2 regions of the Brevibacillus sp. Leaf182 genome follow, and region 2 is predicted to be linked to the other one. Evidence: riboswitches for the same ligand, from Rfam matches in the RefSeq annotation. Region 2 holds a riboswitch; the other holds the start of a gene.
What was found. Region 2 has a riboswitch for thiamine pyrophosphate ahead of thiC (phosphomethylpyrimidine synthase ThiC). Riboswitches for the same ligand answer to the same signal wherever they lie in the genome.

Region 1 (15,762 bases), on a different contig from region 2:
CATTGCTAGAGCCCCAATGGTCGGGTTGTAATAATAGCTCTCGTCATCCCATGCCCAGCCGAGGCCAAGCCGTTGCTGGTCAAAGTAGCTGTCATCCATCACGAGATTCCCGTTAATACGCGTGATTCCTTGTTGCTTGAGCCACCCTGCTATTTTTTCAATCGACACACCTTCCTGCACTTGTAGCGCATTCTCTGTGTGCAAAGTAGGGTCACCGTATCCTTTCACATACAGATTGCCTTGTTGTACACCCGTAGAGAGGATCGGAGCGTCTCCAAACACTTCCGTTTTGAATACGTAATCCGAACCAAGCTGGTTCAATGCTGTGGCAGTCGTCAGCAGCTTCAGATTCGAAGCTGGGGTAAGCAGTGTGTCCGCATCCCGTTCGTATAAAACAGGGTCATCTGTTGAATCCAACGATTTGACCATGATTCCAGCCGTTACACCTGCTGCTTCCGGCGTGTCGAGGATGGGATCGATCAAAGAAGAGAGCGGGTACGTCTTTTTCTCTGGAGGGCTGAATCCTTCCGGAGCTACGACATCCGGGTAGGTTGTTAACAAAATTCCGATTCGATCCTGTAGCTCCCTCGCATACTTCGATTTATAGATGCCATTGATCAAAATCGAAAAGGCCAGCTTATGACCATTTTTTGCGGTGACATAACCCGACATGGTATTGACTCCGCTTAACGAACCTGTCTTCGCAAACAAATTCTTTTCCGCACTTGTTCCCTTCATGCGGTTTTTCAAGGTGCCGTCCACTCCTGCGATTGGGAGTGATTTTTCCAGTTCCGTTCGATATTCTTGCTCCTGCAAAAAGACGAGGGTTTCGATCATCTGCTCTGGGGTGATCATATTAAATCGCGATAACCCCGAGCCATCTACCTGACGGAAGCCTGACTCAATGCCAGCGCGTTTCATCACGTCCGCTACCGCTTCACTGCCTGCTTCAAAGCTCCCCTCGCTTTTCTGGGTAACCCCCAGCGTCTTTAGAAGCATCTCGGCATAGAAGTTGTCACTCTCCTTGTTGAGCTCCACTGTGATCTCACCCAACGGTTTGGACAAGTGGGTATAGAGCGGTACTCCGCTTTGCAGTACAGTTTTTTTCACTTCTGTCTTCGGATGTATGGCAATCCCTTGTTTCTGCAACTGATCCTTCCATAGATCACCCACGTACAAAGCCGGATCTTCCATCGTGACATCTTCATCATAAGGAGCCGCTTGCATCCCGATCGTACCGGATACGATGATTTCATTTTTTCCGCGCGGACGCTCGACGAGCACGTTGCTCTCCTTGCCCGCTGTCGTTTTCAACTGGTTTGTGACTGTTATGTATGTGGTAGCTGGATTCATGGTCAGGACGGGGGCGTCATTCACGGTTTTCCCAGGGGTTGCGGTTAGCGTCGTAAAGTTTTTATTTACGGCTAATCCACTGACTTGAGCGCTGTACCCGTACGGTTCGTCATCCCACATCCAGCTCGTACCCAATCTGGTCTCATCAAAATAGCTGTCATCGAGAAGGAGGTTTCCATTGATTCGTTTGATCCCCAAATCATTGATGGCTTTTGCCATTTGCTGCAAATCCTCTGAGGTCAGGCTAGGATCGCCATAGCCTTTTAATATCAAATCTCCTTGCAAAATGCCCCCGTTATTTACCTTTCCTGAAACAAACACCTCCGTCTTCCACTGATAATCCGGCCCCAGCTTATCCAGACCTGCAATTGTCGTAAACAGCTTCATGTTGGAAGCCGGGATAAAATTACGTTCGGCATTGTGCTTATATACGTACTTTTTGTCGGTTAGATCGTAAACCGCAATTCCAGCGTACATCCCCTTGCTATTCTCATCGTTTTTCAAATCGGCGAGGAATTTTTCTATGCTGAGTGCAAGAGGACTAGAAGAAGCAGCCTCTTCCTTGGCTAGCGCAGGCGAAGCTGCTACCTGCAACAAGAGAGCCAACACGAAAAACCACGTACCGACACGTCGAAAAGCAAACAAATGATTCATGATAACCTCCTTGTCATAGTCTGGGCGATTTCAACCAACAAATCACAGTACGCCATCATGATAGCACGTATTCTATTTATTCGGAATATTACCATTATACTAAAAGTCTATAGGCATGAACGATACTCATTCCGTTCATACTACCTTCAAGACTTCTTTCGTTTGGAGGAAATGGGTTCATGTTCTATCGATTGCTACTCTGTCTGTCGCTTCTCTGCGCCTTTTCATTCCCCGTCCATGCCCAAACCGACATGGGACGTGTACAAGTAGATCCCTCAACGTATCCTTCTCTTGCGGAGCTCGTAAAAAAGTCAGACTTGATCGTTATCGCCTGGGTAGACAGTGCCCACCGGGAGCATCCAACGGGACGCACGATTCCGCAAGGCAAAATTGTGAACTACACACAAAACCTTCAGGTAAAAACGGCCATTAAAGGCTCGTCGTCCAGACTATTAACGGTAATTAGCACTGGCGTAGAGCCGCTTCCCGATGCTTCCAGCCCGCTCAACCTGCAATATCCTGGACCGTTGTCGGAAGGGAATTATTTGTTGTTTTTACGTAAAGTGAGCGGATCACACCTGTACAGTACAGCAGGGCTCTGGCAAGGAGTCTATCCCATCTATCAAGGAAAAACGATTGCTCTTTCCAACCTTGGTTTTACCGAGCTGAACCAACTGTCACAAGAAGAAGCCATCCGAAAAATAACTGCGATATCCCGCTAACGTCACAGCAAAAAACCGCTCTCGTATACGAGCGGTTTTTTGACGTTTCCATCATGTGCTGTTAGTTGCGCATCACGTAGATGAATATCACCATAGACACAGCACAAGCGAGTACGCTGAGAATAAACCCCCAGATCACCCATTTGCTATTCGTCTTGTTTATGTGTTTGTCGTCCATGGAAACTTCTCCTCATTCAAGCATTCACCTTCTATTATAAGGTTGTTTGATAAGAAAGGGAAACCGTTAATGTGGCGAAAACTGTTAAAGACCTGCTCTCGTAAGACGGCGAATCCCCAGCGCACAGCCGCTCGTCACGAACAGGACACACATGACGACAAACGCCCCCAGCTCTCCCAGCGACAAACTCTCTTGACTGAGTACACCCATGCCAATCGTTAAAAGCGACAGAGGAAAAAACATTCCCAGCCCAGTCACATACAAGCCCAACCCTACAAAAACAGTGCAAACACTAATGCCGACAGGTACAGCAAAGCTCTGTATCCGCGTGGAAAGCCATAGTTGGAAGGCGACGATGGCAAGCGAAGCCAGCCAGCCTCGCATGATCCATCCAAACACCTCTGGAGGAAACGAAAAATGGGCATGTAGTCCAGCGATGAAACCCGCGCAAATATACAGCACCACGAAGAAAAGCTGCACAACAAAAAGGAGAACACCAACCACCACCAGTTTGGCGAAAAAAATCGTTGGCCTATGTAGAGGCGCTGTCAGTATCACGTTCCAGTTACGGTTTGCATGCTCCAGTCTGCACACGAACGAACAGCAGATCGCGATGAGAATGGGCAAGAAAAATTCACCGTAGAACAAGCTCACCTGCGTCCACAGGCTGTACCAGCCATTTTGCAGGATCGCTTGGTTCATCCAGTAGTTGGCGAAACCGATCAGCGTACTGAAAACAGGAAGCACAAGCAAAACAAGCCATATACGAGAACGGCGGAGTTTTACCCATTCCGCTCCCAAACATCTGATTAGCATACAAGATCCTCCCTACACGTCTTGCCGGGATACGTGAATGCTCCCAGCAAGATATAATGCGATGCCCATGAGTACGACGATGATCGGCAAATGAACGCCGATTTCACGTGTAGTAAATAACATGGTTTCATTGACGAATTGATACGTAACGGGCGAAAAGTCTATATAGTACGACCAGATGAAAAGGCGTCCGACTTGTGGAGGAAACAAGCTCGCCGTCATGCCAATGAAGCCCCCGATCATCCCGAGGCATAGGCTGAACGCCTGGTTTTTGATAGCGAGAGAGACCCATTGTTGCAGAGCAATCACCACGAGATTCGTCAGTGTAGTCCCTGCTACAAAGCCGAGTAATAGGCTAATCGGGACTGGCTCTGCTAAACCATAGACAATACCAAATGCAACGATCGCCAATATCTGTAGAATGACGGCACCCCCCATCAAAACAGCCGCAGAGACGAATTTTGCTGCATAAACCGCTTTTTTGCTGACAGAAGCAGCCAACAGCAGCTTCCATGTACGCCCTTTATGTTCCATATCACAAATCCGTGAAACAATGACAGCCGAGCCAATCGGCAAAAACAATCCGTTCATGGCTGTAATCGTGACCAGAATGGCGCTCCACTTCGCGGCATCCGGATTTTTTGTCATGGAAATACTAACAGCCATGAACCCCCATGCCAGTTCGATACTCAAAAGAATGGCGAGCATGAGAAACAAACGCTTATGTCGAATTTTATAAAATTCTAACCAGAGTGTCCTCATTACAAGCTCCCCTCCTTGCCTGTAAGGGAGAGGAAAATGCTCTCCAAGCTTTGTTTGTGCACTTCAATGCGATGAACATCAAAACCCGCCATAATCAGCGCCCGGTTTGTCTGCGCTACCTCCCTATCGTTCATGTCTTCCATGACAAGGTATCCATCTTGGAGACTTGGGGAAAGCTCCATATCTTGAAGAACTCTTCTCGCTTTTTCATTGTCCTGCGTTTTCATCCAAACATGAGGCTGACTGTTGCGTTGCAACTGCTCCATACTCCCTTGGAAGAGCAGCTTCCCCTCGTGGATAATGCCAATGGACGTAGCCACTTGCTCGATTTCCGAGAGCAGATGGCTGGAGAGCAACACAGTCATTCCATACTGGTGTGGCAACGATTGGATCAATTCCCGAATTTCACCGATTCCTGCGGGGTCCAGTCCGTTTGTCGGTTCATCGAGGATGACGAGCCTGGGAAAATGCAGCAAAGCCATGGAAATTCCCAGTCGTTGCTTCATCCCAAGCGAATACTGATCTACCTTTTTGTTCTGTTGTTTTTCCAAACGGACGATTTGCAAAGCTTTCTCTACATGTTTGTCCGGGACATCTCGCAGCCGCTGCATGACGCGCATATTTTCCAGGCCGGTCAGATGACCGTAATAGGAAGGAGCCTCGATCAATGAACCCGTCTGACTCAAAATCTCAATTCGGTTCCTGCTAAAATCCTTCCCGAATACAGTTACACTCCCTTCAGTCGGCTTGACTAATCCTAGCAGCATTTTAAGAGTCGTCGATTTTCCTGCACCATTTGGACCGAGGAAGCCATAGACCTCCCCTTCTCCTACCGCTAGATTCACCCGCTGGACGGAATAGGCTTCTCCATAGCGTTTTGAAAGGTTTTCCGTTTGAATCACCGTATTCATCTTTTCTCGCTCCTATCTATTGGTCTCTCCTACGAAATCATAGAGTCCCAACCCGTCGATAAGCTGACAAGAATCTTACGACAACCTTAAATCGACTCCGAGTGGGTAGAACACACAAACCAAGCGAGTATAATGAATACGGGTGATTCAATATGGAAGAGTGGAAACAGAAAAAAGTACTCATCGCAGAAGATGAGCTTGAAATCAGAAATATGATCGATGGATTTTTGCGTAAGGAAGGATTCTCTCGTATTTTTCATGCGGGTAGTTGTAAAGAGGCGTTAGTGATATGTGCTTCGGACAAGCCTGATGTCGCGATCCTGGATGTCATGCTGCCAGATGGAGATGGATTTGGACTTTTGACTTCGATTCGTCGTTTCTCGCAAATCCCTGTCATTTTTCTGTCAGCGAGAGGGGAAGATGAAGATCGATTGCTCGGACTTGGCCTTGGTGCTGACGATTATATCGTGAAGCCATTTTTGCCACGCGAGCTCGTTCTTCGTCTCCTGGTCATTTTACGACGCGTTTACGCACCTCCCCAAATCGATCGTCTGCCCGTTTTCCAGCTTGGTGACAGTACGGTCGATTTGGAGGCGGCCATCGTGACGAGAGATCACCACGAATACGCATTGACTGCCAAGGAACACGCCCTCTTGCGAAAACTCTATGAAAATCGGGGACGAATCGTCACGAGCGATGCCCTGTGCCAATCCGTCTGGGGTGACGATTACTACGGGTATGAAAACACGTTGATGGTTCATATGCGGCGCATTCGCGAAAAGATCGAGCCATGTCCGTCTACCCCTGAATATTTGCTGACGGTAAGAGGACTCGGATACAAACTACTCGTAAAGGAAGAGTCGTAGATGGATGGAGCCTCACAAATATTACGTCGTTATACAGGTGCTTCTATCCTGATTGCCTTCTTTTTGCTCATCGTCAATTACATCATTCTCGGTACATTTGTTTTCAAAGGCATGAACGAGGGCTCTTCTCCCGTCCACGTCACACAAACTGTCGCAGAAGGTCTTCAGCAGAACGGTTCCCACTATACGTTGGAGCCAAAAGCACAAGAATGGTTGCAAAAAAGCCAGGCTTGGGCCATGCTGATTGCAAACGATGGGAAAGTCATCTGGGACTACGCCATACCAGACCAATTGCCCCGCGCCTATTCTCTGGCAGAAGTAGCGCAGTTCTCGCGAAATTACTTACAGGACTATCCTGTTTTTGTTTGGGAGCATGAGAGAGGGCTAGTCGTCGTGGGCTACCCGACGGACAGTCTCGCCAAGTACCAGTTTCATTTCCCGATCAGTTGGATAAGCGATTTACCGTATCGATTACTGGCTTTGCTTTTCGGAAATGTACTGCTCGCTGCTCTTCTCTCCGTATTCATCGGTTCTCGACTCATTCGGGCAATCCGCCCATTGATTAGCGGAATTCACGCTCTGTCAGAAGATCAGCATACTCATGTCGAGGCAAAGGGAATGTTCAGCGGGATTGCTAGAAGCATCAATCATGCATCGTCGCTTCTGCAAGAGAAGAACGCTTTGCTAAAAGCCAGAGACGAAGCACGCTCGAACTGGATCGCTGGAATTTCCCATGATATACGCACGCCATTATCGATGGTGCTCGGGTATGCCAGTGAATTGGAAGAGAGCGATGCAGTGCCTTACGAGCAGCAGCAAAAAGCAAGCATCATTCGAAAGCAAGGGGAAAAGCTCCGGTCTTTGGTCAGCGACTTGAATCTCGTTTCCATGCTGGAATACGAAATGCAGCCTATTCATACCAAACCGATTCGGCTATCGACACTTGCGCGGCAAATTGTCACTGACTTTTTGAACAATGATTTGGCAGAGACCTTTACCATTGAACTGGATGTCACGACTGAGCAATGCTTCGTAATAGGCGACGAAAAACTTCTTGTCCGCGCCATCACGAACCTGCTCCAAAACAGCATCGTGCATAACCCTTCAGGCTGTCACATCCACGTGCAAACGACCCTGTCGCCCAACCAGCGTAATGCTCTTCTGATTATCACTGATAACGGAAAAGGCATTGAGCACAGCATGCTGCCTGACTTGGTGGAATTGCCTTATTCGTCAAAAAGAAAATCTCCCTTACACAATGGTCATGGTCTCGGTATTCCTATGGTTGCACGTATTGCTGCCGCTCATCATGGACACCTGCTGTTAACGAGCGATACAGGAAAAGGGATGACAGCAGAGCTTTGTTTCCCCCTCTCCTCCTAAAAGGAAGACATCATAGAGAAAGCACCTCCTCTGACTCACTAATCGAGAGTAGACTCTCAAAAGCGTGCAAAGGGGTGCTTTCACGTTTTATGTCGTCGATTACTTCACGAGATCACGCATGATCTCTTCTGCTTTGACGTCAGTTGTTATCAGCTTCTCTTTTTTCATCCAATCAATCAGTGTTTGCCAAGAATCCACCGTCTGGTATCCAAAAGGCTTTTCTCCCGCATCCATCAACGGAATCAGGGTATCCAAGCTCTTGGTCTCAATGTCTTCTTCCAGTGGGAATTCGCTCGCTTGTTTGCTCAACAACAGGTCAAGTGCTTTTTCTTTGTTGTTCTTCACATAGTCTTGGCCCTTGCCAATCGCACGGAGGAAGCCTTCCACCGCTTGCTGCTTTTTGCCCAATGTATCATCACTGGTCGCCAATACAAGCTCATAGTAGTCCGGTACACCAAACTCAGAAGGCGTGAAGACATTTACCGGAACGCCATGCTTCTCCAAGATCGGCAGCTCGTGATTGATGTAGCCACCTACTACTGCATCGACCTTTTTGGCAGTCAACGCTGGGACAATATCGAAGCCGATGTCGGTAAAGACCAAGCCTGAGTCGTCTGCACCTGCATGCTTGATGACTTGACGGACAATTGACTCATTGATCGGAATCGAAGGATACCCGATATTTTTGCCAGCCAGTTTTTGTGGAGTATCGAGTCCGCTATCTTGGCGTGTCATGATCACGTTCAGCGGATGACGGACGAGAGCGCCTACTGATACGACCGGAACCCCTTCGGAGCGAGCCTGGACAAGTTGATGCTGATAGCTGATTGCCAAATCTACTTTGCCCGCAGCCGCCATCTTCAACGGATCATTGCTGTCTGAAGGCATTTGCATGGTCACCTTGAGGTTCTCGTCTTTGAAATAGCCTTGCTCCTCTGCGACATACAAGAAGGAATGTACAGCATTCGGATACCAATCGAGCGCAATCGTAAGCTCAGTCGGCTCCGCTCCTTTATTTGCAGGGGCTTGCGTCTGACCAGCATCGGTGCTCGCCTGATTGCCGCAAGCAGCAAGACCTGTTGCCAATGTAAGTGCCATGAATGCTTTCGTCCATTTGTGGAAAGGTTTCATTGTTGTTCTCCTTTGATTTTCGTATGCGGGGAAAAATGACGTTCGACTCGTCCAGCCAGCCAAAAAAGCAGCATGCCGAGAATCGAGAGCAACAGGACCGAGGCAAACAACGCGGGAGCCTGAAAATTGCCTGATGCCCGTCTGCCAAAGTACCCGAGACCCTCACTTGCTCCCAGCCATTCCCCAATCGTCGCCCCAGCTACACTGTAAGTAGCTGCCACTTTGAGACCACTGAAGAAATGAGGTAAGCTCGACGGGAGTTGCAGCTTGGTGAAAATTTGCCCGTTCGTTGCCCCCATTGTTTTTAACAACTGGAGCATTTCTTTGTCCGTCGAGCGAAGTCCATCGTACGTGTTGACGACGATCGGAAAGAAAGTAAACAGAATCGTAACAGCGATTTTTCCAGATAAATCATACCCGAACCACAAAATAAATACGGGTGATAATGCTATAATTGGGATCGTTTGGGAGATGACGATATACGGATAGACCAAGCGCTCCACAATCCGACTGCGAATCATCGCAAATGCAAGAGAGATTCCAAACACAATCGAGATCGATAGCCCCAGTAACACTTCCTTTAACGTCGCCCAAAGATGTACACCTACTAGAGAGGAACGTAAATCCCACAACGATACAACCACAGCGCTAGGCGGCGGTAAAATGAATGGCGGCACTCCGAGGAAGCGACAACCAGCTTCCCACACCAGAAGAAAAATGGCGATGGAGATGCCAAACCAGATGCCTCTCCCCATCACGCTTCTCTCCTCAGTGGCTTCATTGCTGCTTGGCGCTCCCGTCGAAGCAGTTCCCAAATTTGTTCACGCAATGCCAAGAATCCGGCTTGGTTGCGGCTGCTCGCCGTTCGCGGTCTGCTCACCGAAACCGTTAATTCGATCGGCTTGGTGATCGGACTACCTGAAAGCACGATAATACGATCGGCTAGTAAAATGGCTTCGTCGATGTCATGTGTAATCATTAGCATCGTGCTACCTGTTTCCTGCCACTTTTCCATCAGCCACTCTTGCATGTCCATTCTCGTAATCCCATCCAATGCACTAAACGGCTCATCCAACAGCATCATCTCTGCACCAGAAAACAATGCGCGCAAAAAGGAAACTCGCTGACGCATCCCACCGGAAAGCTGGGCTGGATAGCTGTCAGCCCAATCCTGGAGCCCGTACCTTGGCAATTGCTGTCTGACACGCTCATGCGCTTCTTTTTTCGTCATACCTTTGATTTCTAGCGGTAAAGCTGCGTTTTCGACAATCGTACGCCATGGCATGAGCAGATCGCGCTGGGGCATATAGCCGACCTGCCCCAAACGATTGGCTACCGGTACACTGCCGAGCCTGATTTCGCCTTGTCCTGGTTTAAGAAGACCTGCGATGAGTTGAAACAAGGTGCTTTTCCCGATCCCGCTCGGACCGATCAAGCTGACGAACTCCCCTTTTTCCACACGCAGATCAAAATGATCGAGAATCTGCTTGTCGCCATACGAAAAGCTGACGTCGGCGAAAGCTAGTTGTTCTCCCACGGCCACATTTCCTCTCTGTAGGACATGTCCCAGAACATGTACTCCATTTTGGAGGTATTGACAAAATACTCTTCCATCCTGGCCAGCTCTTGCTCGCTCTTTCCTTCCGCCAATTGATTCATGATCTCAATCAGCCAGATCGCCAGTTGCCCAAACTCATCGGAGCTGTACATGCGTACCCACTCCCCATACAGTTCGTGATCCAGCGCCCCTTCTACTTGAGCCAAACGCTTGCCGATCTCCCAATAGCTCCATGTGCATGGGAGTAGTGCACTCACCAATTCTGCCAACGAGCCTTGATGAGCGACACGCAGCATGTAGCTCGTGTACCCGAGCATTACAAACGAAGGCTCTGTTGCTTCCAGCTCCGCGCGAGAAATACCAAAACGCTCGGCATACTGGCGATGCAGCTCCATCTCTGTGTTCAGCGTTGATTCTTGCAAAGCGGCGAATCTGGAGCTCGTTTCCAGATCGTACGCCTTCACACTCGCAATTGCGAACATTTTCGCGTAATCAATCAGATAGATGTAGTCTTGTTTCATGTAATATTTGAATGCACCAACGGGCAGACTGCCATCTCCAAGTCCGGTGACGAATGGATGTTGATGAACACGCTCCCAGATCGGGGCTACACTTTTTCTCAATCGTTCAGTAAAGGTTGCCATGCGATACTCACTCCTTCGCTTCCTTTGGGGTATTGCACCAGTTGGCAATAAAACGGGCCATGATCTGGGCAAAATGAACAAGCTGGTCAGGATCAATGGATTCATCTACGGCATGTGCATGCAGGAGCTCACCGGGCCCGAATAATACAGCCGGAATGCCTGCATGCGCAAACCAGCCTGCATCTGTCACCGTAGGCGACATAGTAACACTGGGCGCTTGATGCATGTGGCTTTCATAGGCGGATTGAAGCGCTGCCAACCCCGGATGGTTCGTATCCAACTCCAGTGAAGGGAAGATTTCACCGCGCTCCTCAATCATCGAACGTCCACCCCAGCGGAATGTTGGAGGATGGTCTCTCAGCCAAAGATCTGCTGCTGCTGCACGACCGACGTGATCCTCGATCTCTCGGATGATCTCTTCATGGGATTCATTCGGATAAAAATGAACGGTAATCCAGAGAGCGCATCGATCTGCAATAAACGCAGCGTGACGACCTCCCTCGATGACTGCAGGATTGATCGTATTGCTGCCTGCCGGGAAGCCCGGATAGGACTTCATGACGGCCCAGTCCCGTTCCAGCTCCTGTAGTGCGGTGATCACCTTCGTCATTTTTTCAATGGCAGAAGCTCCCCGGACACGTCCGCCTGCATGGATGGTCTGTGCGCGCATTCCGTCATGCAGCGTCGTCGGACTCTCAATCGTGATCCAGCCTGTAATGACCCCACCCTGCCCTTGCATGTGGAGATTGCTCGTATCCACCACAACGGCGTAGTCAGCCTGATAGCCACGCTCGATAGCGACCAATGTCCCCGCTTCGCCTGCTTCTTCTCCGATAACGGATTGAAAGAGCAGATCACCTTGGAGCTCGATTCCGTGCTCGCGCAGCATTTGGATCGCAAACATGCTCGCTGCGAGTCCACCTTTCATATCAGCAACGCCACGGCCGTACAAGCGTCCATCCTTGCCATGTGTCAGAGCAAAGGGTGGATAGGTCCACCCCGTGTCATCTCCAACTTCAGCCACATCGATATGCCCGTTGACAATCAGGCTGTTTGCCTGTGTAGAGGCACTCCCTGATAACCGACCGACGATATTGTCGTCTCCTGGATATACCGTCCAGCGATCGACCTCGAATCCCATCGCTTGCAGTCTGTTGGCGATTACTCCTTGCGCGGCATCGCTGTTTCGCGCGGGAGGACTTACAGTTGGATAAGAAACGAGCTCTGCCAATAAGTCGAACAGCTCTTCTTTGCGGCTGGCAATCGATTCTACCGCTTCTGTCAGTCGATCCACGCTACTCAATCATCCCTTCAGTCGGGCTGCTTGCGGATGCGTAACGTTTTTTCGTGATACGGCCTGCCAGGAAACCTTTGCGACCTGCTTCTACTCCGAGCTTCATCGCTTCTGCCATTAATACAGGATTATCTGCGAGGGCGACTGCTGTATTCAACAAGACACCGTCAGCACCTAGCTCCATCGCTTTCGCGCAGTCTGCTGGAGAGCCGATTCCTGCATCCACGATAATCGGTACTTTGGCATCCTCGATGATAAAGCGGAGGTTGTTTTCGTTGACAATCCCTTGTCCGGAACCAATTGGTGACGCACCTGGCATAACCGCATGTACGCCAACCTCTTGCAGACGTCTAGCAAGAATCGGGTCATCATTGGTGTAGGTCAGTACGATAAAGCCTTCTTCCACCAAGATTTTCGAAGCCTCGAGCGTGCCAATCGGGTCAGGGAGAAGTGTTTTCGGATCTCCAATGACTTCGACCTTGATCATGTCACACAGGCCAGATGCTTTGGCCAAACGGGCAATGCGCACCGCTTCTTCCGCTGTATAGGCACCTGCTGTATTTGGTAGCAGGGTGAATTTTTTCAAATCGAGTTGTTCCAAAAAGTTTGGTTCTTGCGGATTTTCCAAATTCAAGCGACGAATCGCAAAGGTCAAAATCTCTGCTTCCGACACCTCTACCGCTTTCCCTTGTGTATCCAAGTCTGCGAATTTACCTGTTCCCAGAAGTAAACGAGAGCGAAACTCGTACGATCCAATTTTCAATGTATCCATCATGATGATCATCCTCCTCCGACAAAATGAACGATTTCTATGCGATCTCCGTCTGCAATCGGTGTTTGCTCGTACACTGAGCGATCAATAATTTCACCATTGCGCTCTACGACGACAATCTTCTCTTGCAGGGAATAAGAAGCAAGCAAGGCTCGCACTGTCGTGATCTCTTCCGCCAACTCTACTTTTTTCCCATTCAGCTGAACAGTCATTGATTACCTCCTTCTACTGGAAAAAAAACGGCTTCTCCCGCCTGCCTGAGTCGATTCAGACAAACAGAAGAAGCCGTATACCCATCCCATCTCACCGGACGAATGGCATAAAAAAACCATCCGCCTCGGATGGTTGAGTGTGGACTTATCATGCATGCACGCAAACAAGCATGGTTCCGCTCGGATGCGACACGTGATACTGATTCCAAATACCTCTTCCTCCGCTGGCATGACCCAGGTCAGGTTCAACGGTCAGTAACACACTCGTCACAATCTCAGCCAACGTTGCTTGGCCCCCGTTTGGTAGTAAAGCTATGCAATTGTCGTACATTCGAGTACTACAGTACCACTCTATTTCGTGTTTGTAAAGGCTTCCTTGTGCATCTTTTCCAGCTCAACGAGACAACGTTCTGCCCAAGCTGCCATTTTCGCCAGCTTCTCCATTTCTCTCTCCATCGCCTGACGCACAGATTCCTTGTAGTCTGGAATCGCGCCATTATAGCGAATGACCCCTTGGACAGGCGTCATGAATTTTTCCATGTAAGAGAGTGCTGGACGCTGGTGAAACAGTGGCACATCTACTTCGTAGGAAGAATGCAAATCGCCTTGCGTCGGATATTTGGTCACTGCCAACACTTTTACCAGCAGCTTCGAATCGTGGATTTCCAATACTTCTGTAATATATTCACCCGTTCGCTGCGTAACACGAACGATATCTCCCGGATTCCAGTTCAACGCGGATTCCTCCTTTAATTATGGAATGTATTTACATTAGTGAGGCTTCCAGTAGTTTGCGAGCATGTAGCAATACTTCCTCCGCATCCACTGCCGACTGACCGCCACCCTGTGCCATGGCGGGATTCCCCCCACCTTTTCCGTTAATAACCGGTAAGGTTTCTTTCAACACTTGATTGATGGCTACATTGACTTCCTGCCCACGAGCAAACACGACTTGCATTTTGTCTTCAGTAGTAGCTGCCAAGAGGCAAATTGCATCTGGCGCCAGAGCAGTAGCCAGTTGTGAGAACTGCTGAAGCTCTTGAATGGTTTTGTCTGTGAAGGTACGCATAATGAGGCGAGAATGACCGAGTTGGCTAGCAGCAGATAGTTGTTGATTCACTTCCACTTCCAAGAGCTGCTTATCCACATCTGCTAATTTTGCCTTCAAGGCGTCGCGTTCTGCAAGGAGGCGTTCCGTCTGTGCGATCAGTTCCCCTTCATTAGTAGCGAGCAGCTTCGCCGTATCACGAACGACAGCTTGCTTTTGGTTGTAGTCCCGCAAAGCTCGCCAGCCACAGATGAATTCCAGACGAATGTTTCCGCGATGTCGCTCCCAGCCCAAGATCTTGATCATCCCGACTTCGCCCGTACGCGCTGGATGTGTCCCTCCGCATGGGTTGTAATCAAAATCAGGTATCATCACGACACGAATATTTTCAGTAACGGTCGGCTGTTTTTTCAAGGGCATCGTTGCCAATTCCTCGTCATCAACGAACCGCGCAATGATGGGGTGGTTTTCCAGAACAATCTGATTCGCTCGCTTTTCTACCGTCTCCCATACATCTGCTGTCAACTCATCCAGTCGTACATCAATGGTGACACGTTCTTTACCCAAGTGAAAGGCAACGGTTTCTGCCTGCACGACTTCCAGGAAGGACGCGGATAAAATGTGTTGGCCGGCATGCTGCTGCATGTGATCGAAGCGGCGGTCCCAATCGATGTGACCTGTTACTTCCGCTATGCTTTCTGATAAGGGAGCTTCCAGTCGGTGACGAATTTCTCCATCTACCTCTTCCACATCTACCACACAAATCTCTCCCAATACGCCCAGATCAGAAGGCTGTCCACCTCCAGTAGGGTAAAAAGCCGTTTGATTCAGTACCACGTAAGGTGTCCCATCTTGCTCAACACCACCTCTCGTCACCTGGGCCGAAAACGTTCTCGTATAGGCATCCTGATAATAGAGTCTGTCGTCCATTGTTACTCCTCGCTGCATGGAACTGTGGTTCCAGCCTGATTCTCCCACTAGGGGGCAAAACGAAAAACGTATGTATAAAGCTTACCCAAACAAGTGATCCATTTGTTTTTCGCGCTCTTGGCGCTCCTCTGGGCTCGCCAGGTCATACTTTTTCAATAAATGAAACAGCTCGTTTAGACGCTCTTGGCTGAGTTCGCCATTCAACTGATTTTTGAATTGACTCACACGCAACTCCGACAAATATGGAGCTTGTTCTGCCAGTTTTTTGAGTACGTCCTCATGGCTGTGATCCAATTTGCATTCTCCCATGATTTCTCCCCTTTTCCTTCCTGTCCTCTTCATCATACCATGATTTTTCATTCGAAAAAAAGGCGTACAGCCCCCAATGGAATGTACGCCTGATGACTATGCACGCTTCCGAACGCGAAAGTTCTCCTCGATCAACAGCCAGTTTTGCGGAAATGGCAAACCGAGTTTCCAGTAGCTGACGCCTCTCAAACCGAGTTGTTTAACCAGATTGAACTTGGC
Region 2 (15,762 bases):
AACCTCGATCTCGAGGAAGAGAAAAATATTAGAATCCTGCAATCGAAGCTCGTCGAGCAAATCAATCACGGTGTGAAACATATGATGCAAACGATCCAACAGAAACGAACAGACTTCATTGGGTTAGGAATAGCATTGTCAAGGAATTATCCGCGAGAGTGGCGAGACCGATATCGGAACAGGTGGAATGAGGAGCTTCCGAAAATCACATATGAAATCCGATCCAAAGTGAACATGACTAATTTCGGGCAGACAACGAAAAATATTACCAAAGGTGAAGATGATTATGAATAGAATATTTCTGCTCTTTTTTGTCCTCATGTTGGTACTTTCCTTTGGAGAATTTATCCTGAAGCGAAAAGGTATGGATGGGAGACAGCAGCGAGTCATTGTTATTTTCTACACCCTAACCATTGTTTTTCTGATTGCATTGCAATTCCAGTATTATCAAGTGCTACCCACGAGTAATTTGATGAACTTTCTATCTCCTCATGTGAAGTGGTGGGTGGATCAGTTCGTATAAGGAGGCCCACGTATGATTCACAAGCAAGTTGTCAATCATCGACAAATTGCCTGGCTGGTCGGCAGTGTCTTGATGACAGGAATGATGATCAGTTTCTTGCGGTCTGTTGTTCAGGTAGCAAGGATGGATGCTTGGTTCTCTCAAATTTTACCCATCTTTTATGCGATTTTTATTGCCTACGTTTTGAGTGGACTGGTTGAGGCCTACCCTGGGAAAAATATCTTTGAAATCTTGTTTATTATTGGCGGGAAGTGGATTGGTGGAGCTATCAATCTCCTCATTTTGTTTTACGTTTGGATCATCCTGGCGGTCGATATTAAAGGGGCTGCTGATTTTTTACATATCTCGTTATTGCCAAACACGCCATTGGAGGTCATCTTACTCGTCTTCGTCTTACTGATGATGTACTATGGCAAAACGAGTCTTGAGGTGGCGGCTCGGGTAAATGAGTTTTATTTTCCTATTTATTTCATCATGTGCATTTCGCTCTATTTCCTGCTGATTAATGAATACAACATAGAGCGATTGGAACCAATCTTAACCAGTAACCTGGATCGGATCGTGGTCAGCAACCTTTTACCAGTGGGTATATATGGTGATATTTTTCTCATTGGGGCATTCTTACATGCCATTGTAGAGCCGCGGCTATTTTATGCTGCGATGAAGCACGGAGTCATCATTGTCGGCTTTGGGACGACGATTATGTTGCTCGTTTTGCTCGGGGTAATGGGCTTCATTATCGCTGGTAGACTGAATTTCCCCATCTATATTCTCGTCCAACAAATCCACGTCACAGATTTTCTGGACAGGGTCGAAATGATCCTTTTTAGTGTTTGGTTCCCGGCTTTCACAATCAAAGTCATAGTCGCTTACTTGGCATTTTTAGTGGGGGTGGGATCATTTGGGGGACAGCGGCATTACAATACATTCAATGCTCCGTGTGGATGGTTTATCGTTGTATCGTCCATATTTGCGTTTCCAAATGTAGCCAATATCGATCAATTTATAAGTTATAGCTTGCCGTTGTTCGTGTTCGTCTTTCAATTCCCGTTGGCGATCTTTTTGCTCATTCACGTAAGAAGAAGGAACAAAGGAAGAGAGCAAAGCCTCATTCCCGAAGGAACGAAGCTTTATCGATTTTACCGGTCGATGGTGTGGATCACGACAGTCTGTTTGAGTGGTTGTGTGATCGTGATTTTGATTGGGGACTTTTTCAAGGATAAATCAGCGGTTGGAGGGGTGACGACAGCTGTTGTGTATATTGCCCTCTTACTAGTAGCCCTGCTGACGAGCTACGGGGAAATGCAGGCTCTTAATCATGGCAAACAAAAGCTGGGGAGAGCAAAACAGTCTGGTTCGTTTCGACAATGAGGTCGAAAGCCAAGGGGTTCCTTACTCGAAAACACACTGGTGTGGAGGGACATCCACAAAGCCTTGTATGCTTGGCTGTCGCAAGGAATGCCCTTCCTTCCACTCTGCAAATTTGATTTTGACGGTAATTTCCGGCTGTATCCATAAAGTATTGGCTGCGCGTGGTGGCTTGTTAACAAAAGACATCTTCTGTTGGACGAGGGGCTGTATTCGCTCCGTTAAAGCGCGCCAGTCCGTTTGCGTCAATTTTCCAGTACCTGCATGACCGATGTACCAAAAAGAACCTTGTTGATCAAACAGGCCCAGAAGCAACGAATTGACAATCTGATTCCGAAGCGTAACCCCGCCTACCACAGCGATGAGATCCCGGTAATACTTTTTCTTTCTCCAGCGTTGATCTTTCCCATTGACCAAGTAGCTGCTCGACGCATCCTTCATCATGATTCCTTCCATGCCTTGAGCTTCTATGACGCGGTAAAGAGCGTCTCCATCAGCAAAATTTTCAACGAGCTGGACATGAGTAGTAGGAGTGATGATTTTTGCGAGTATTTGTTGTCGCTCTGAGAGTGGGTAGGAAGTTACCCATTCATCATTCCAGTACAGGACATCGAAGACCATGTATGTGACAGGGACAAGCTTTTGTATCTGGGAGACCTTCTCTAAACGGCGCAGCCCGTCTCTTTTCATGACCTCGTAAAAAGAAGGCTTTCCATCCGGGCCGAGAGCGATTATTTCCCCATCCAAAATCACAGAATCAGCATGACAATACGACCGAAGATCGGTTACTTCTGGATAATGGAAAGTCCGTTCATTTAATTTTCTGTTGAACAGTTTGACTTCTTGTCCATCGTAGTAGGTAAGAATGCGAACACCATCCCATTTCACTTGGCCTATCCATTGTGGTCCTACAGGTATAGCTTCCGTGCTGATAGGCTCAAAAGGAAAAAGCGGAGTTAGTTCCATAGCTGCCACCTTTATGTTTAGTTGGGACTTGCCCGGTTTTCTAATACAGTTTCACGGATAGGCATGATCTATACGAGTGGGGCTGGCGGATGAACTCCTGTTAGAATTTTACGAAACTTTTTCATTGATTAAGTATTGAATTCGAGCTATACTACCTGTATAAAGTAACCAATGGGTCAGCGGATTGGGCTGTATCTGGTTGAGCTGCTTCCTCCTTCCGTGGTACGTCCACCACACCTCATGGGAAGGGAGCTGCTCTCTGATATGGCCCTCTTTGTGTCTCTTGTTCCAATTGGGAATGTTTGTTGTTCACTTTCTTTAATCCTTTTTTCATTGATATACAATTAGAGACTTGTTTATAATGACTGTGCGAACTCATTTACGAAAGAAGGAATTGACTTGCCGTTTCTTCGGTTTAAAGGCTTTGCGAAGCAAGACATAGAGCCCGTTTCTCAGATTCTCATAGAAGAGTTTTCCAAAATTGCTGAAGTAGCTCAGGAAAAGGTGAAATTAGAGCTGCTTCAGGTAGAGCAATTGACGAACAGTCCTTTGTCTGTAGAGATCATGATGTTTCCCCGTGAACAAAAGCAGCATGACGCGATTGCTAGTGCCATACACGGCATTTTGAAGAAGCAAGGCTTTCTGCATATCCATATTTTCTTCATTCTGCTATCGCCCTCTCTCTATTATAAAGAAGGACTTCCGTTGCAAGTTGGAATGACGAAATAAGCAAGAAAAAAGGTCGAGATCCACCAAAGGGATTTCGACCTTTTTCTATTAATAATAAAGGCTTTCGGTTTGCAGGCACTTCGAGCAGGTTCGCGTAAGTGGAGTTTCGATATAGACGTGGCTGCAGTCCTGTTGAATCAGCCGCAATTGTTGTTTAAATTGTTCTAGCTCAGCTTCTAATCGACTGATCTTTTCGCGTAAAAGACTAGCTTCCTCCATAGGCTTCCTCCTTCATTACGGCTGGTACAAACGGCTTCCTTGTTCGCGGAACTCACGCGATTTTTCCTGCATCCCTGCAAGAATGGCGGGGTCTTGGGCACCCCCTTGTTCATTGGCAATGTGACGAATGTCGTGCGATATTTTCATGCTGCAAAATTTAGGTCCGCACATGGAACAAAAATGGGCTGACTTGGCGGCTTCTGCTGGCAATGTTTCGTCGTGATATTCGCGGGCGCGCTCCGGGTCCAGAGACAAATTGAATTGATCGTTCCAGCGAAAATCAAAACGAGCTTTGGACAAGGCGTCGTCACGCTGTTTTGCTCGGGGATGTCCTTTTGCGAGATCAGCGGCATGCGCTGCGATTTTGTATGCGATTAAACCGTTGCGGACATCCTCTTTATTGGGTAGACCGAGGTGCTCCTTAGGTGTTACGTAGCAGAGCATCGCTGTTCCGAACCATCCGATCATGGCGGCCCCAATCGCTGAAGTGATGTGATCATAGCCGGGAGCAATATCTGTCGTGAGTGGCCCCAGTGTGTAAAAAGGAGCCTCATGGCAAATGGATAACTGTTTATCCATATTTTCGCGAATGAGATGCATGGGGACGTGACCAGGGCCTTCAATCATGACTTGTACGTCGTGTTCCCACGCAATTTTTGTGAGTTCTCCTAATGTTTCAAGCTCCGCGAACTGCGCCTCGTCATTCGCATCCGCGATAGAGCCAGGACGTAGTCCATCTCCGAGGGATACACAAATGTCGTAGGCCTTCAGAATTTCGCAAATTTCAGCGAAATGCGTATACAAAAAGTTTTCCTCATGATGGGCCAGGCACCATGCAGCCAAAATCGATCCGCCGCGAGAGACGATACCAGTAACACGGTTAGCTGTCATAGGAATGTAGCGCAAGAGAACACCAGCATGAATGGTGAAGTAATCGACGCCTTGTTCTGCTTGCTCAATCAAGGTGTCTCGGTAAACCTCCCATGTCAAATCCTCAGCTTTCCCATTTACTTTTTCAAGTGCTTGATAAATCGGGACAGTACCGACTGGAACGGGACTGTTGCGGATAATCCACTCCCGCGTGGTGTGTATATGTTTTCCCGTCGAGAGGTCCATTATAGTGTCGGCACCCCACCGAACCGACCAAATCATTTTTTCGACTTCTTCTTCCATCGATGAGCTGACAGCTGACGTTCCGATGTTGGCATTGATTTTGACATGAAAGTTGCGGCCAATGATCATCGGCTCGCTTTCCGGATGATTGACGTTAGAAGGGAGAATCGCACGTCCAGCGGCAATTTCTGCCCGTACAAATTCAGGGGAGACACCCTCGCGAATGGCAACGTATTCCATTTCCGGTGTGATGATATTTTTTCGGGCATAATGAAGCTGGGTAACATTTTTCCCTGGCTTTGCCCGTTTTGGTTTGTAGCCCTCTCGAGGGAAAGTGGGGAGGGTGGTTGCCTTTTCTTCATTTCGGATGCCGTCGTCAACTAGTTGTGGTTCGCGACCGACATACGTTTCCGCATCATTTCGCTCATCGATCCACATGTGGCGGATGGAGGGCAGTCCTGCTTGAATGTCAGGAACGTACCCGGTTGCGGTATATTCGCCACTCGTATCGTACACGCGAAGAGGAGGATTGGATGTGGAGCCAGACAATCCTTCGGTAGGATGAAGAGAAATCTCGCGCATCGGGACACGAATGTCCGCACGACTACCTATTTCGTATACTTTGTGACTGCCTGGAAAAGATGACACCAATGACATAAGAAAAACCTCCTTGTTTTGGTTGCACGAAAGCGAGAACCGTTTAGGGAGGCGAAAGAAACATCCCGCGAAAAAGCGCCGCATAAACAACATGCGACGCCAACGCGAGAGTAGAGAAGAAACGGGTATCCTAAAAATACACGCATCTTTTCGTGTCGTATATGACATTCCTCCGCTGGCATTACCCAGTTCAGGTTCAACGGTCGATGGCACAGTACCATCCTCTCAGCCTGGTGAATTCCAAGCTCCCGTGCTTTTTTATTTTGGATTGCAAGAATAGGATAACGGGAAGTCCAATGAATTTCAAGGAAAATTTTCCAATGAAAATATTGCGGGTGTGCAACACATTTTCCTCCCCCCTATTCTCATGAATCGGACTAAAACTGTTTCTGTAGACCCACATGAATCCTATCTGATACGATGAAGTTCGAAAAAAAGCAACTGCTTCCAGCGCTTTGATTTTTCTCGTTGTCGAAGCAGGATGGAGAAGTATTTTGAGGTGATGAGGTATGGATGTTTATTCGGATCTAAAACAAGGAGAACGTGGAGCGTGGGTGAGTATTTTCGCCTACATATTCTGCTCTGTATTAAAAATAGGAGTTGCGTATGTCACTGCGTCGGAAGCTTTAATGGCTGATGGTCTTAACAACTCAACGGATGTCGTCGCATCGATTGCTGTTTTAATCGGGCTGCGTATTGCAAGGAAACCACCTGATAAAGATCACCCGTATGGCCATTTTCGGGCGGAGACGATTTCAGCACTTGTTGCATCATTTATTATGCTATTTGTCGGAGTTCAAGTCGTTACAAATGCCGTACCATCCTTATTAGACCCACAGCATGCGGCACCTGACCTGTTGGCAGGGTGGACAGCACTTGCAACCGCAGTCATCATGCTTTTCGTCTATCGCTACAATAAAAAGCTCGCCATTAAAACAAACAGCCAAGCACTAGATGCAGCAGCCGCTGACAACCGTTCAGACGCATTCGTCAGTATCGGGACATTTATCGGGGTAGCTGGCGCACAATTCCAATTGCACTGGCTTGATCCTTTAGCTGCTTTTGTTGTTGGTCTCATCATCTTGAAGACTGCTTGGGACATTTTCAGGGAAGCAACCCACCGTTTGACAGATGGCTTTGACGAGAGCAAGCTTGCTGACCTGCGAACTACCATTTCCTCAATTTCGGGAGTGAAGGATATCAGTGACATCAAAGCCCGCTACCATGGAAGCAGCGTGCTGGTTGATGTTGTGATCCATGTAGATCCAGGTCTGAATGTGGTGGAGAGCCACACCATCACTGAGAAAATTGAAGAACAGATGCGCAAGATTCATCGGATTAACGCCGTTCATATCCATATTGAACCATGTAGGAAGATGGCGCCAAACTAGATGTCTTGATGTGAATACAAAAAAACCTGTCCAGAGTGGGCAGGTTTTTTAGTTGCAAATTAAACAGAGGTAGCTTTCTTTTTGCGTAGTGTTTTGGTTGTAGAAGTAGTCGTAGTCTTTGCTGCGCTCGCCTTTTTCGATGCTTGCTCTTTTTCGGATGAGGAGGCAGCAGTGGTGCGTTTTCGCGCAGGCTTTGACGGAGTCGGTTCAGGCTCGATTTTGATTGGGACGGCGGCTTGACCGGCTGTAGACTCCAAGCTTTCTTTGAGAGCTTGCATGAGATCAATAACATTGGTTCTTGCCACGGTAGGTGCAGTGGCGATCTCCTGACCCTCCAGTTTTTTCTCAATCAATTTTTGCAGGTCAGTTCGATACTCATCTGTATATTTTTCAGGATCAAAAGGGATTGTCATATTACTAATGAGCTCAGTTGCCATCTTCAGCTCGTTTTCGGCTAAGGGTACCGTGGCTTCTGGCAAGGCAGGTACTTGACTGACGGGACGTACCTCATCTGGATAGAAGATCGTCTCCAGCATGATGCAGTGCTCATACAGTCGAATAACGGCCAGGCTTTGCCGATTGCGCATCGTCACCTGTGCAACGCCGATCTTTCCTGTCTGTTCCATAGCGGATCGCAGCAAGGCGTAAGCTTTTTCGCCAGTGTCCTGTGGGGATAGGAAATAGCTTTTATGAAAATAAACCGGATCGATCTCTGACAAGTCTACGAAGTCGATAATTTCAATGGCTCTGCGTGTTTCTGGCGTAATGGCTTCCAGATCTTCATCGTCAATCATGACAAAATGTCCTTTTTCATATTCGAAGCCACGGACGATTTCACTCGTATCAACCTCGCGCTGGCAGTGGGGACACATTTTCGTGTACTTGATCGGGGTATTGCACTCTTTATGCAGTTGGCGAAAGCGAATATCGCGCTCTTCCGTTGCGGTAAACATGCGAACAGGTATATTGACGAGGCCGAAGCTGATCGAGCCCTTCCACACCGTATGCATGGCGGATACCTCCTTCACAGCTATTTTTGTATAGTATTTGTAACCGCATAGAAGAAATGCCGAGGGAATTGAAGGTGGAAAAGTAAAAAGCCAGCCGATTCGATGTGGCTGGCCTCTTGTATAGCTACTGCCCATGTTTGACGATGTCCGATTGATCTGCACGTGATTGCATGTCTCGCGCCAGCTCGACATCTTTGCCAGTACGGTCAGCAATGGATTGGGCTTTGGACGCCTTCAGCTTTTGTGCAGACGGTCGCTTTTCTGCCATGAACGACTCACTCCTTTCAGGCACTATACATGTAGGGGGTGTTGCAGGTACATGTAGTATGCGCTGCACACAAAAAAATACCCCATCGCCAAATGACGAGGGGCAGCCGTTCAACTCCTCCCGATGAAGGGAGCGATGGCACGAAATGCTCCTATCAGACACGTCGTGCGCCAAAGTGAACAGCCTTTCAATTATGGGAGAGGAGAAACCGGAGGAAGAGCTTATGGGGAAACGTAAGTCTTCTCCGCGGTTGTCAGCGACACCGTTGCGTCGCTATTCATCATCTTTTCCAATCGAAATGGGTTGTATACCTTTCTTGCACATAAATTTTTCCAGTTGCTAATTTTACGGGTGTATGCAGTTGTGATAGTATGATATCATTCTCAGTCTTAAAAATTGCGTTTAATAATACGCGTTGAATAACCTCTTACAACATACATAGGAAAGCAGACAGGTGAAAAAAGTATGCGAGTCATCGCTGGAGAGCACAGAGGAAGACGGTTGGCAGCAGTTCCGGGCAAAGGAACCAGACCGACAACCGATAAAGTCAAAGAATCGATTTTTAATATGATTGGTCCGTATTTCGATGGCGGGTGGGCATTGGACCTATACGCAGGAACAGGTGGTCTCGGGATCGAGGCATTGAGTAGGGGAGCGGACCGAGCTGTTTTCGTGGAGCGAGATCACAAAGCATTTGCCGTGGTAAAACAAAACGTCAGCACTTGCAGGCTAGACGATTATGCAGAACTATATCGGATGGATGCGGACCGTGCCATTCGCACACTAAGTACGCGCAATCAAAAATTTGATCTCGTCTTTTTGGATCCGCCGTACGCCCAGCAAAAAATTGTCGAAGAAATAGAGATGTTGCAGGAGCTGGGAATGTTGGCGGACGGAGCGTGGATCGTGGCTGAGCATGATATCGCAGACTCCTTTCCAGATACGATTGGTCATTGTGTGAAAGAGCGAGCGGCTAAGTATGGGGATACGGCCGTTACCGTGTATTATTGCGATTTGGAGCCACAAGCCTAACTTTCAAATCAAGGTGCAAAAGAGCACCAAGGGAGGATAACTCGCTATGGCAATCGCCGTATGTTCAGGAAGCTTCGACCCTGTTACTTATGGGCATCTCGACATTATTGCGCGGGGTGCCAACGTTTTTGATAAGGTCATTGTTGCCGTCTTGATCAATTCTAAGAAAAACTCATTGTTCAGCGTAGAAGAGCGTGTCGATTTGCTTCGTCAGGCAACCGCCGACATGAAAAATGTAGAAGTGGACTCATTTGACGGCTTGTTGATTGACTATATGAACAAAAAGGGCGCGCAGGTGATCATTCGTGGCCTTCGCGCTGTTTCAGATTTTGAATATGAGATGCAAGTCGCCTCGATTAATAAAAAGCTCGATGAAAATATCGAAACGTTTTTCATGATGACGAACAATCAATATTCATACTTGAGTTCAAGTATTGTAAAGGAAGTTGCGAAATACAAGGCGAGTGTCGCCGATTTGGTGCCCCCATTCGTCGAAGAGGCACTGAAGCGAAAAATGGCGGAGTAGATTATCGCGTCTTGCTGCGGCTTATGCGCGAAAGAGTCAGGCTGGTACACAACAGGATCGCACTGACGCCGATGGCGATTCCCCCTGATAAGAGCAAGGTCTCCCACCAAGTCGTCGCCGGAATCTCAGATTTCACCTGCGTAAATACGGGGACGGCTTTCTCCACGAACCAGGAGCTGACTGTGGCAAGAGGACCCCAAAAGACAAAGGTCAGAACCCCAGCTAGAAACGCGTGCAGCGCTCTGGCAATCAAGTAGGGGGCGACACGAATATCCGTTTCACTCAAGATACTCGCGACCTGTGCGTGAACACTCAAGCCGCCCCAGGACAATATCGCGCTGGCAATGGCCGCTTTCCAGACCAAGGAAACATTGTCAGGCACAATGCTCGCTGCTTGTGCGCCGAGGGTTACTTCGAACAATCCAGCCACGATTGCTTGGGAAAAAGTTGGTGGAAAACCAAAGGGACCGAGAATGATCGAGAGAAGCGTACTGATGATCTGTGTCAGATGAATCGTGGAGAATAGTTGAATTAATACCGAGAAAACAATGATGAAGCCTCCGATCATGAGCAATGTATTCAGGGCGGATTGCACCGCTTCTCCCATTAATCTTCCGAACGGACGTCCATCGCGGACGCGTGCCCGATGCATCGCTTGCAAAGCGCGTAAAGGAAGAGGAAGTGAATTTTTCTCCAATGGGGCTGAAGTAATGGCAAAAGGCGCATGAAAACGATAGAGTACGCCCATGAGTATAGCTGACAAATAATGAGTCACAGCTAGCGTGATGCCCATTTGCTCACTGTGAAAAAATCCGATTGCCACTGCTCCCATGACGAATAAGGGGTCTCCCGTCGTTGTAAAAGAGACGAGACGTTCACCCTCAGCCTTCGTCACATTGCCTTGCAGACGCAGGCGCGTTGTCAGCTTTGCGGCTACCGGATAGCCGGACGAAAAGCCCATAGCCAATACGAACCCGCCCGTGCCTGGAACGTTAAACAGTGGGCGCATTAATGGCTCCAGTAACACGCCGACGAAATGTACGACGCCCAGACCCATCAACACCTCAGACAGCACAATAAAGGGAAGGGTAGAGGGGAAAACTACCTCCCACCATATTTTCAGACCGCGTACGGCAGCTTCAAAAGAAATCTGCGAGTAAGCAATCAACGAAATAACAATAAAAACTGTCGAGATGGCGAGCAACAAAGTAAGTACGGGTGAATGGCGTGACATGGATTCCTCCTGAATCGAAGAAAAGTAGTAGTACATGTCTACGTGGCAGGCGGGAGAACTATGCGTAAGCTTGGTTGACGAATATCTCCCAAGTGTGAAAGGTACAGCGATTTACCACATAGGCTGGTTACGGGGGAGGGGTTTTTCCATGGAGATAAAGCGTAAACCAATCGTGGGTGTAGCCCTGGGTTCTGGGGGCGCTCGCGGTTTTGCGCATATTGGTGTATTGAATGCGCTAGAAGCACATGGCATCCAGATTGATATGCTGGCTGGCTCCAGTATGGGTAGTCTGATTGGAGCCGTCTATGCCAACGGAATTGAACCGCACATGATGGGAAAGCTTGCCCTTAATTTAAAACGCAAGCATTGGCTCGATTTGACTGTACCCAGCATGGGGTTTGTTACGGGGGAGAAGATTAAGCAATTAATTCGTCTGTTAACGCACGGAAAGCGCTTGGAAGAGCTGAACAAGCCGCTGGCTATTGTGGCAACGGATATTGAATCAGGGGAGCGAGTCGTTTTTCGTGAAGGCCCGATTGATCAAGCGGTGAGGGCGAGCATATCCATTCCAGGCATCTTCGTACCTGAAAAAGTAGGGGGGCGGCTTTTAGTCGACGGAGGAGTCATTGATCGTGTGCCTGTGACGGTGCTGCGTGAAATGGGTGCCGATATCGTAATTGCGGTAGATGTCGCCCAATTCGATACACGGATGGAGGTCAAAAGTATTTTTGATGTCATCGCCCAGACGATTGATGTGATGGAAAGGGAGATTCTGCGACATCGAATCATTGCAGCAGACATCGTAATCAGGCCGGATGTTGGACACTATAGCAGTATCGCGTACACGGGTGTCGAAGAAATTATTGAGCTAGGCGAACGTGCGGGTACTGAATATATCGAACGCATTCGGGAACTAATTGCAAATTGGGAGGCGCAAGAATGAGTGAGGAACAGCTTTATGCCAACAGACGCAGATCTACAGGAACCAGAGGCTTTAGCTGGATACTTGCCTTGGTTTTTGTCTTGTTGGGTATTTCTTTTTTTGTACCAACGAATTATTACGTGAGTCGTCCAGGTTCAGCGATTGAGTTGGGGCCGATGATTCAAGTGGAAGGCGGCAAAAAAGACGAGACCGGCGCCTTCATGCTCACGACGGTTCGAATGGGCGAAGCGAATTTGCCATGGTATTGGTATGCAAAAATGGCGCAGGATGTTGAGTTGATGCCCAAGGAACTCGTTGTCAGTAAGGGCGAGAACAGCGAAGATTTTATCCGCCGAGAACAAGCAGTCATGGACAATTCACAAAAAATCGCGGAGGCAGTCGCATTCCGTCTTGCCGGTTTCGAAGTGAAAATTGAGAAGCAGGGCGTATGGGTGATGGGCACCTTGGAAGGGTTCCCTGCCCATAAAAAATTGCAAATAGGTGATATCATTACGTTTGTAGACGGAGTTCGCACGTCTGAGGCAAAAGATTTGCTGACAGCCCTCTCTGCAAAAAAAGCAGGCGATCAGGTCGAAATTACGTACACAAGAGATGGACAAGAGGCCAAAACGATGTTAACCTTGGAACCACTACCTGAATCCAAGTCAGTTGGAATTGGTGTACGCCCTGACAACAAACAGGAAATCATTATTCCGAAAGAAGTAACCATTGCCTCGCAAGGGATTGGTGGACCTTCTGCTGGATTGATGATGACGCTGGAGATTTATGACCAGTTAAATACGGAGACGGATTTGACTAAAGGCTATAAAATTGCAGGAACAGGCACGATTTCGTTAGACGGAAAAGTAGGCAGGATCGGTGGCATTAATCAAAAGGTAATCGCAGCGGACAAAGCGGGCGCAGAGATCTTCTTTGCTCCGCAGGATACGCCAGATACGAACTCCAATTATGAGGAGGCGTTAGCGACTGCCAAGCGGATTGGAACTTCAATGAAAGTGGTTCCGGTCAAGACGGTGGAAGAAGCGATTACGTACTTGAATGGACAAAAACCGAAATCTACCTGAGCGAACTAGCTGTCAAGCAAAAATGGTTGACAAAGCTTTGGGCAGGGTCTATAATCATCTTTGTTGTGCATGAGGTGAAATGCTATGAACATTAAGTTAGCAGAGTTAGAGCACCGAAAAGGAGAGCCATTGCCATTCCAGGTAAGCTTGGATGCAGATGAGCTGAAGAAGCGCCACCATGAGATTCGCGGAATGACTCCTGTGACTGCGAGTGGTGAAGCTGTACAGCTAGGCAATCTCTATTACGTAAAAGGAAGCATGAAGGCAGATGTGAATTTTGTCTGCGCGAGATGCTTGAATCCTTTTGTCGATCAGGCAACAGTAGATTTCTCTGAGACATTTGCGCTTGCGGATGATCCAATTCTGCAAGATGACGAGGACAGCGATATTCTTCCTCTGGAAGGCGATGAAATCGAGCTGGACTCGCTGTTGCAAGAGGATTTCTTACTGGCAATGCCGACCTTCCCGCTTTGCGAGGAGGATTGCAAAGGTCTGTGCCCGACTTGCGGTGTGAACCGTAATGAAGTGGCATGCAGCTGCAAGAATGAGCGTGTTGACCCGCGATTGGCTGGGTTGGCTGACTTTTTCAAAGACAGCAAATAAGTATTCCTACTGTATTCAAGATGATTCGCCGACCATTCGTGGCAGCGTCTCATTTTTGAAGGATGGCATAAGCATTTTGCCTATACTGTCCACCCAATAGAGCTTCTTAGCATTTGTCAGTTGAAGGAGGTGTAAGGAAGATGGCAGTACCTCAACGGAGAACTTCCAAAACCCGTAAAAGAATGCGTCGTACGCACTTCAAATTAGAGATTCCAGGCATGATCAAATGCGATAATTGCAGCGAATACAAGCTTGCGCATCGTGTTTGCCCAAGCTGCGGTCACTACAAAGGCGTGAAAGTAGCGAAGTAATATTCGCTGCTAAGAAAGCAAGGTGAGAAATCGCCTTGCTTTTTTTGTTCTTTTCTATTGCTTATGATTACTTACAAACACTTATTGTTGCTTGCGTAAATTACTTAAATGACTTATAATGAAGTCATGATAAGGATGGGGTTGAGGCTTCGTGTTCCAAGAGGAGAGGCTCGCTGCGATTCTTGCGTATTTGCAGGAGTACCAGCGAATCAGCGTGCAAGAGGTAGTTGAGCAGTTTGGCGTTTCCCGTGACACAGCGAGGCGTGATATCGTCAAGCTGGAGGAGCAGGGTCAAATCCTGCGAACCAGGGGAGGAGCAGTATTACCCAGCCTCAACAAAAAGAACTACTCCCATCAGGAACGTATGCAGCTTGATTTGACAGGAAAGCGCAGTATTGCAGCAGCGGCGGCTCGTCTGATCAAAGATGGCGATTACTTGTTGCTCGATGCGTCCACAACTGTTCAGCTCACCGTGGAATCCTTGCAGACCCGCGACCATGTCATTATCACGAATTCATTAGCGACTGCCGCCAGTATGTCCCGAAAAGAAGGCGTTCTTGTCAAGCTTTTGGGCGGAGACGTACATGCAGAGGATCAATGTGTACTCGGTACACGCGTGATTCAAAACCTCGCTGATTTTCATGTGGATAAGGTACTGGTTGGTGCATGCGGTCTTACGAAGGAAGGGCTTATGTCTACGCAGGAAGATCACGGCTTTCTGATCAAAGAAATGATCAAACGAGCCGATCAAGTAATCATACTCACAGACCATACCAAGTTTGGAAAAAGTATGCTGTATCGCGTTGCCGGTTTTGACCAGATCGATATTATTGTGACCGATAAGCTGCCTGAAAAGGAAATAGCTGAGGTCCTGCACGCCAACGATGTAGAGGTGATTGTAGCTTCCACATGAAGCTATTGATCCATAAAAAAGAGGATAAGTTCCATTTGGCTGGCGTGAATGGGTGACCAGCGTGACAGCAAATGGATTTATCAGGAAGAGTCCTTCAAATGGGAAGGGCTCTTTCTTTTTTCTTGCATTTGTGTACGGCCCCTGCTATTCTAGTAATCCTGACTTTTCCAAGAGGAGGGTTCTATGGTCTATTGGCGGATTATTCGCATGAGCTATCGTCGAAATCTTCAGTATCGTTTATCGCATGTCATCAACAATGTCGCAAGCTCGATTTTTGGGCTTGTTTTTATTGCCATTTGGACGGGTGTCCTTTCTGGAAAGCAAGTATACGGCCCCTATGATGTCAAAACGATGGGGTATTACATCGCGATTTGCCAAAGTGTTCTCTGGATGACGACATTTATCTCGCCGGGTCTGAATGTGCAAATAGCGGTAAGAAGCGGGGCTGTCAGTCTGGATATGATCAAGCCTGTTCATTATCTTTGGTACATGCTCAGTCAGGAGTTTGGGCGACTTTTGTACAACGCTTGTTACAGAAGTGTTCCGATCGGCTTGCTGCTAGGATTAGCGGTAGGCTTCTTTTTTCCCTCCGATCCGTTCACTTATTTCTCGTTTATCCTCTCGCTTCTGCTAGGAATTTACGTAGGCATGCTGCTCTTTTATCTCGCGGGCATTTCCTCCTTCTGGACGACAGAAATTCGCTGGGTTCACCTCATCCTTTTGTCATTGATCTTCGGGTTAGGTGGACAAATGATTCCGATAGACTTGATGCCCGGGATGATTGGAAAGGTAGCCCCTTATTTACCCTTTTCCGCGATGATTTATTATCCGGTCATGACCATGCTAGAGCTTGCTCCTCCTTATGCCATGCTTGTCCAAGCTGGCTGGGCGC

Region 1: another riboswitch for thiamine pyrophosphate. It lies ahead of thiS (sulfur carrier protein ThiS); the one in region 2 lies ahead of thiC (phosphomethylpyrimidine synthase ThiC).

What each region holds. Positions count from the first base shown of each region.
Region 1 covers NZ_LMPN02000035.1:962-16,723, forward strand. Annotated here, with positions in the region: gene dacB (D-alanyl-D-alanine carboxypeptidase/D-alanyl-D-alanine endopeptidase) at 1-2,007, opposite strand, end outside; gene ASG16_RS26435 (hypothetical protein) at 2,187-2,729, shown strand; gene ASG16_RS26440 (ABC transporter permease) at 2,992-3,723, opposite strand; gene ASG16_RS26445 (ABC transporter permease) at 3,736-4,485, opposite strand; gene ASG16_RS26450 (ABC transporter ATP-binding protein) at 4,485-5,396, opposite strand; gene ASG16_RS26455 (response regulator transcription factor) at 5,549-6,262, shown strand; gene ASG16_RS26460 (sensor histidine kinase) at 6,263-7,645, shown strand; gene ASG16_RS26465 (ABC transporter substrate-binding protein) at 7,745-8,776, opposite strand; gene ASG16_RS26470 (ABC transporter permease) at 8,773-9,531, opposite strand; gene ASG16_RS26475 (ABC transporter ATP-binding protein) at 9,531-10,313, opposite strand; gene tenA (thiaminase II) at 10,298-10,978, opposite strand; gene ASG16_RS26485 (acetylornithine deacetylase) at 10,986-12,281, opposite strand; gene ASG16_RS26490 (thiazole synthase) at 12,274-13,047, opposite strand; gene thiS (sulfur carrier protein ThiS) at 13,053-13,256, opposite strand; TPP riboswitch at 13,456-13,566, opposite strand; gene kapB (kinase-associated lipoprotein KapB) at 13,608-13,991, opposite strand; gene ASG16_RS26505 (alanyl-tRNA editing protein) at 14,023-15,234, opposite strand; gene ASG16_RS26510 (hypothetical protein) at 15,316-15,543, opposite strand; gene ASG16_RS26515 (glycoside hydrolase family 18 protein) at 15,640-15,762, opposite strand, start outside.
Region 2 covers NZ_LMPN02000031.1:264,312-280,073, forward strand. Annotated here, with positions in the region: gene ASG16_RS22745 (Ger(x)C family spore germination protein) at 1-294, shown strand, start outside; gene ASG16_RS22750 (hypothetical protein) at 287-523, shown strand; gene ASG16_RS22755 (GerAB/ArcD/ProY family transporter) at 536-1,894, shown strand; gene ASG16_RS22760 (ATP-dependent DNA ligase) at 1,916-2,857, opposite strand; gene ASG16_RS22765 (DUF1904 family protein) at 3,257-3,586, shown strand; gene thiC (phosphomethylpyrimidine synthase ThiC) at 3,821-5,575, opposite strand; TPP riboswitch at 5,725-5,837, opposite strand; gene ASG16_RS22775 (cation diffusion facilitator family transporter) at 6,085-6,966, shown strand; gene ku (non-homologous end joining protein Ku) at 7,026-7,976, opposite strand; gene ASG16_RS31020 (hypothetical protein) at 8,101-8,244, opposite strand; gene rsmD (16S rRNA (guanine(966)-N(2))-methyltransferase RsmD) at 8,710-9,276, shown strand; gene coaD (pantetheine-phosphate adenylyltransferase) at 9,323-9,802, shown strand; gene spoVV (dipicolinic acid transporter SpoVV) at 9,804-11,036, opposite strand; gene ASG16_RS22805 (patatin-like phospholipase family protein) at 11,185-11,979, shown strand; gene ASG16_RS22810 (SepM family pheromone-processing serine protease) at 11,976-13,043, shown strand; gene ASG16_RS22815 (YceD family protein) at 13,128-13,646, shown strand; gene rpmF (50S ribosomal protein L32) at 13,787-13,957, shown strand; gene ASG16_RS22825 (DeoR/GlpR family DNA-binding transcription regulator) at 14,109-14,870, shown strand; gene ASG16_RS22830 (ABC transporter permease) at 15,054-15,762, shown strand, end outside.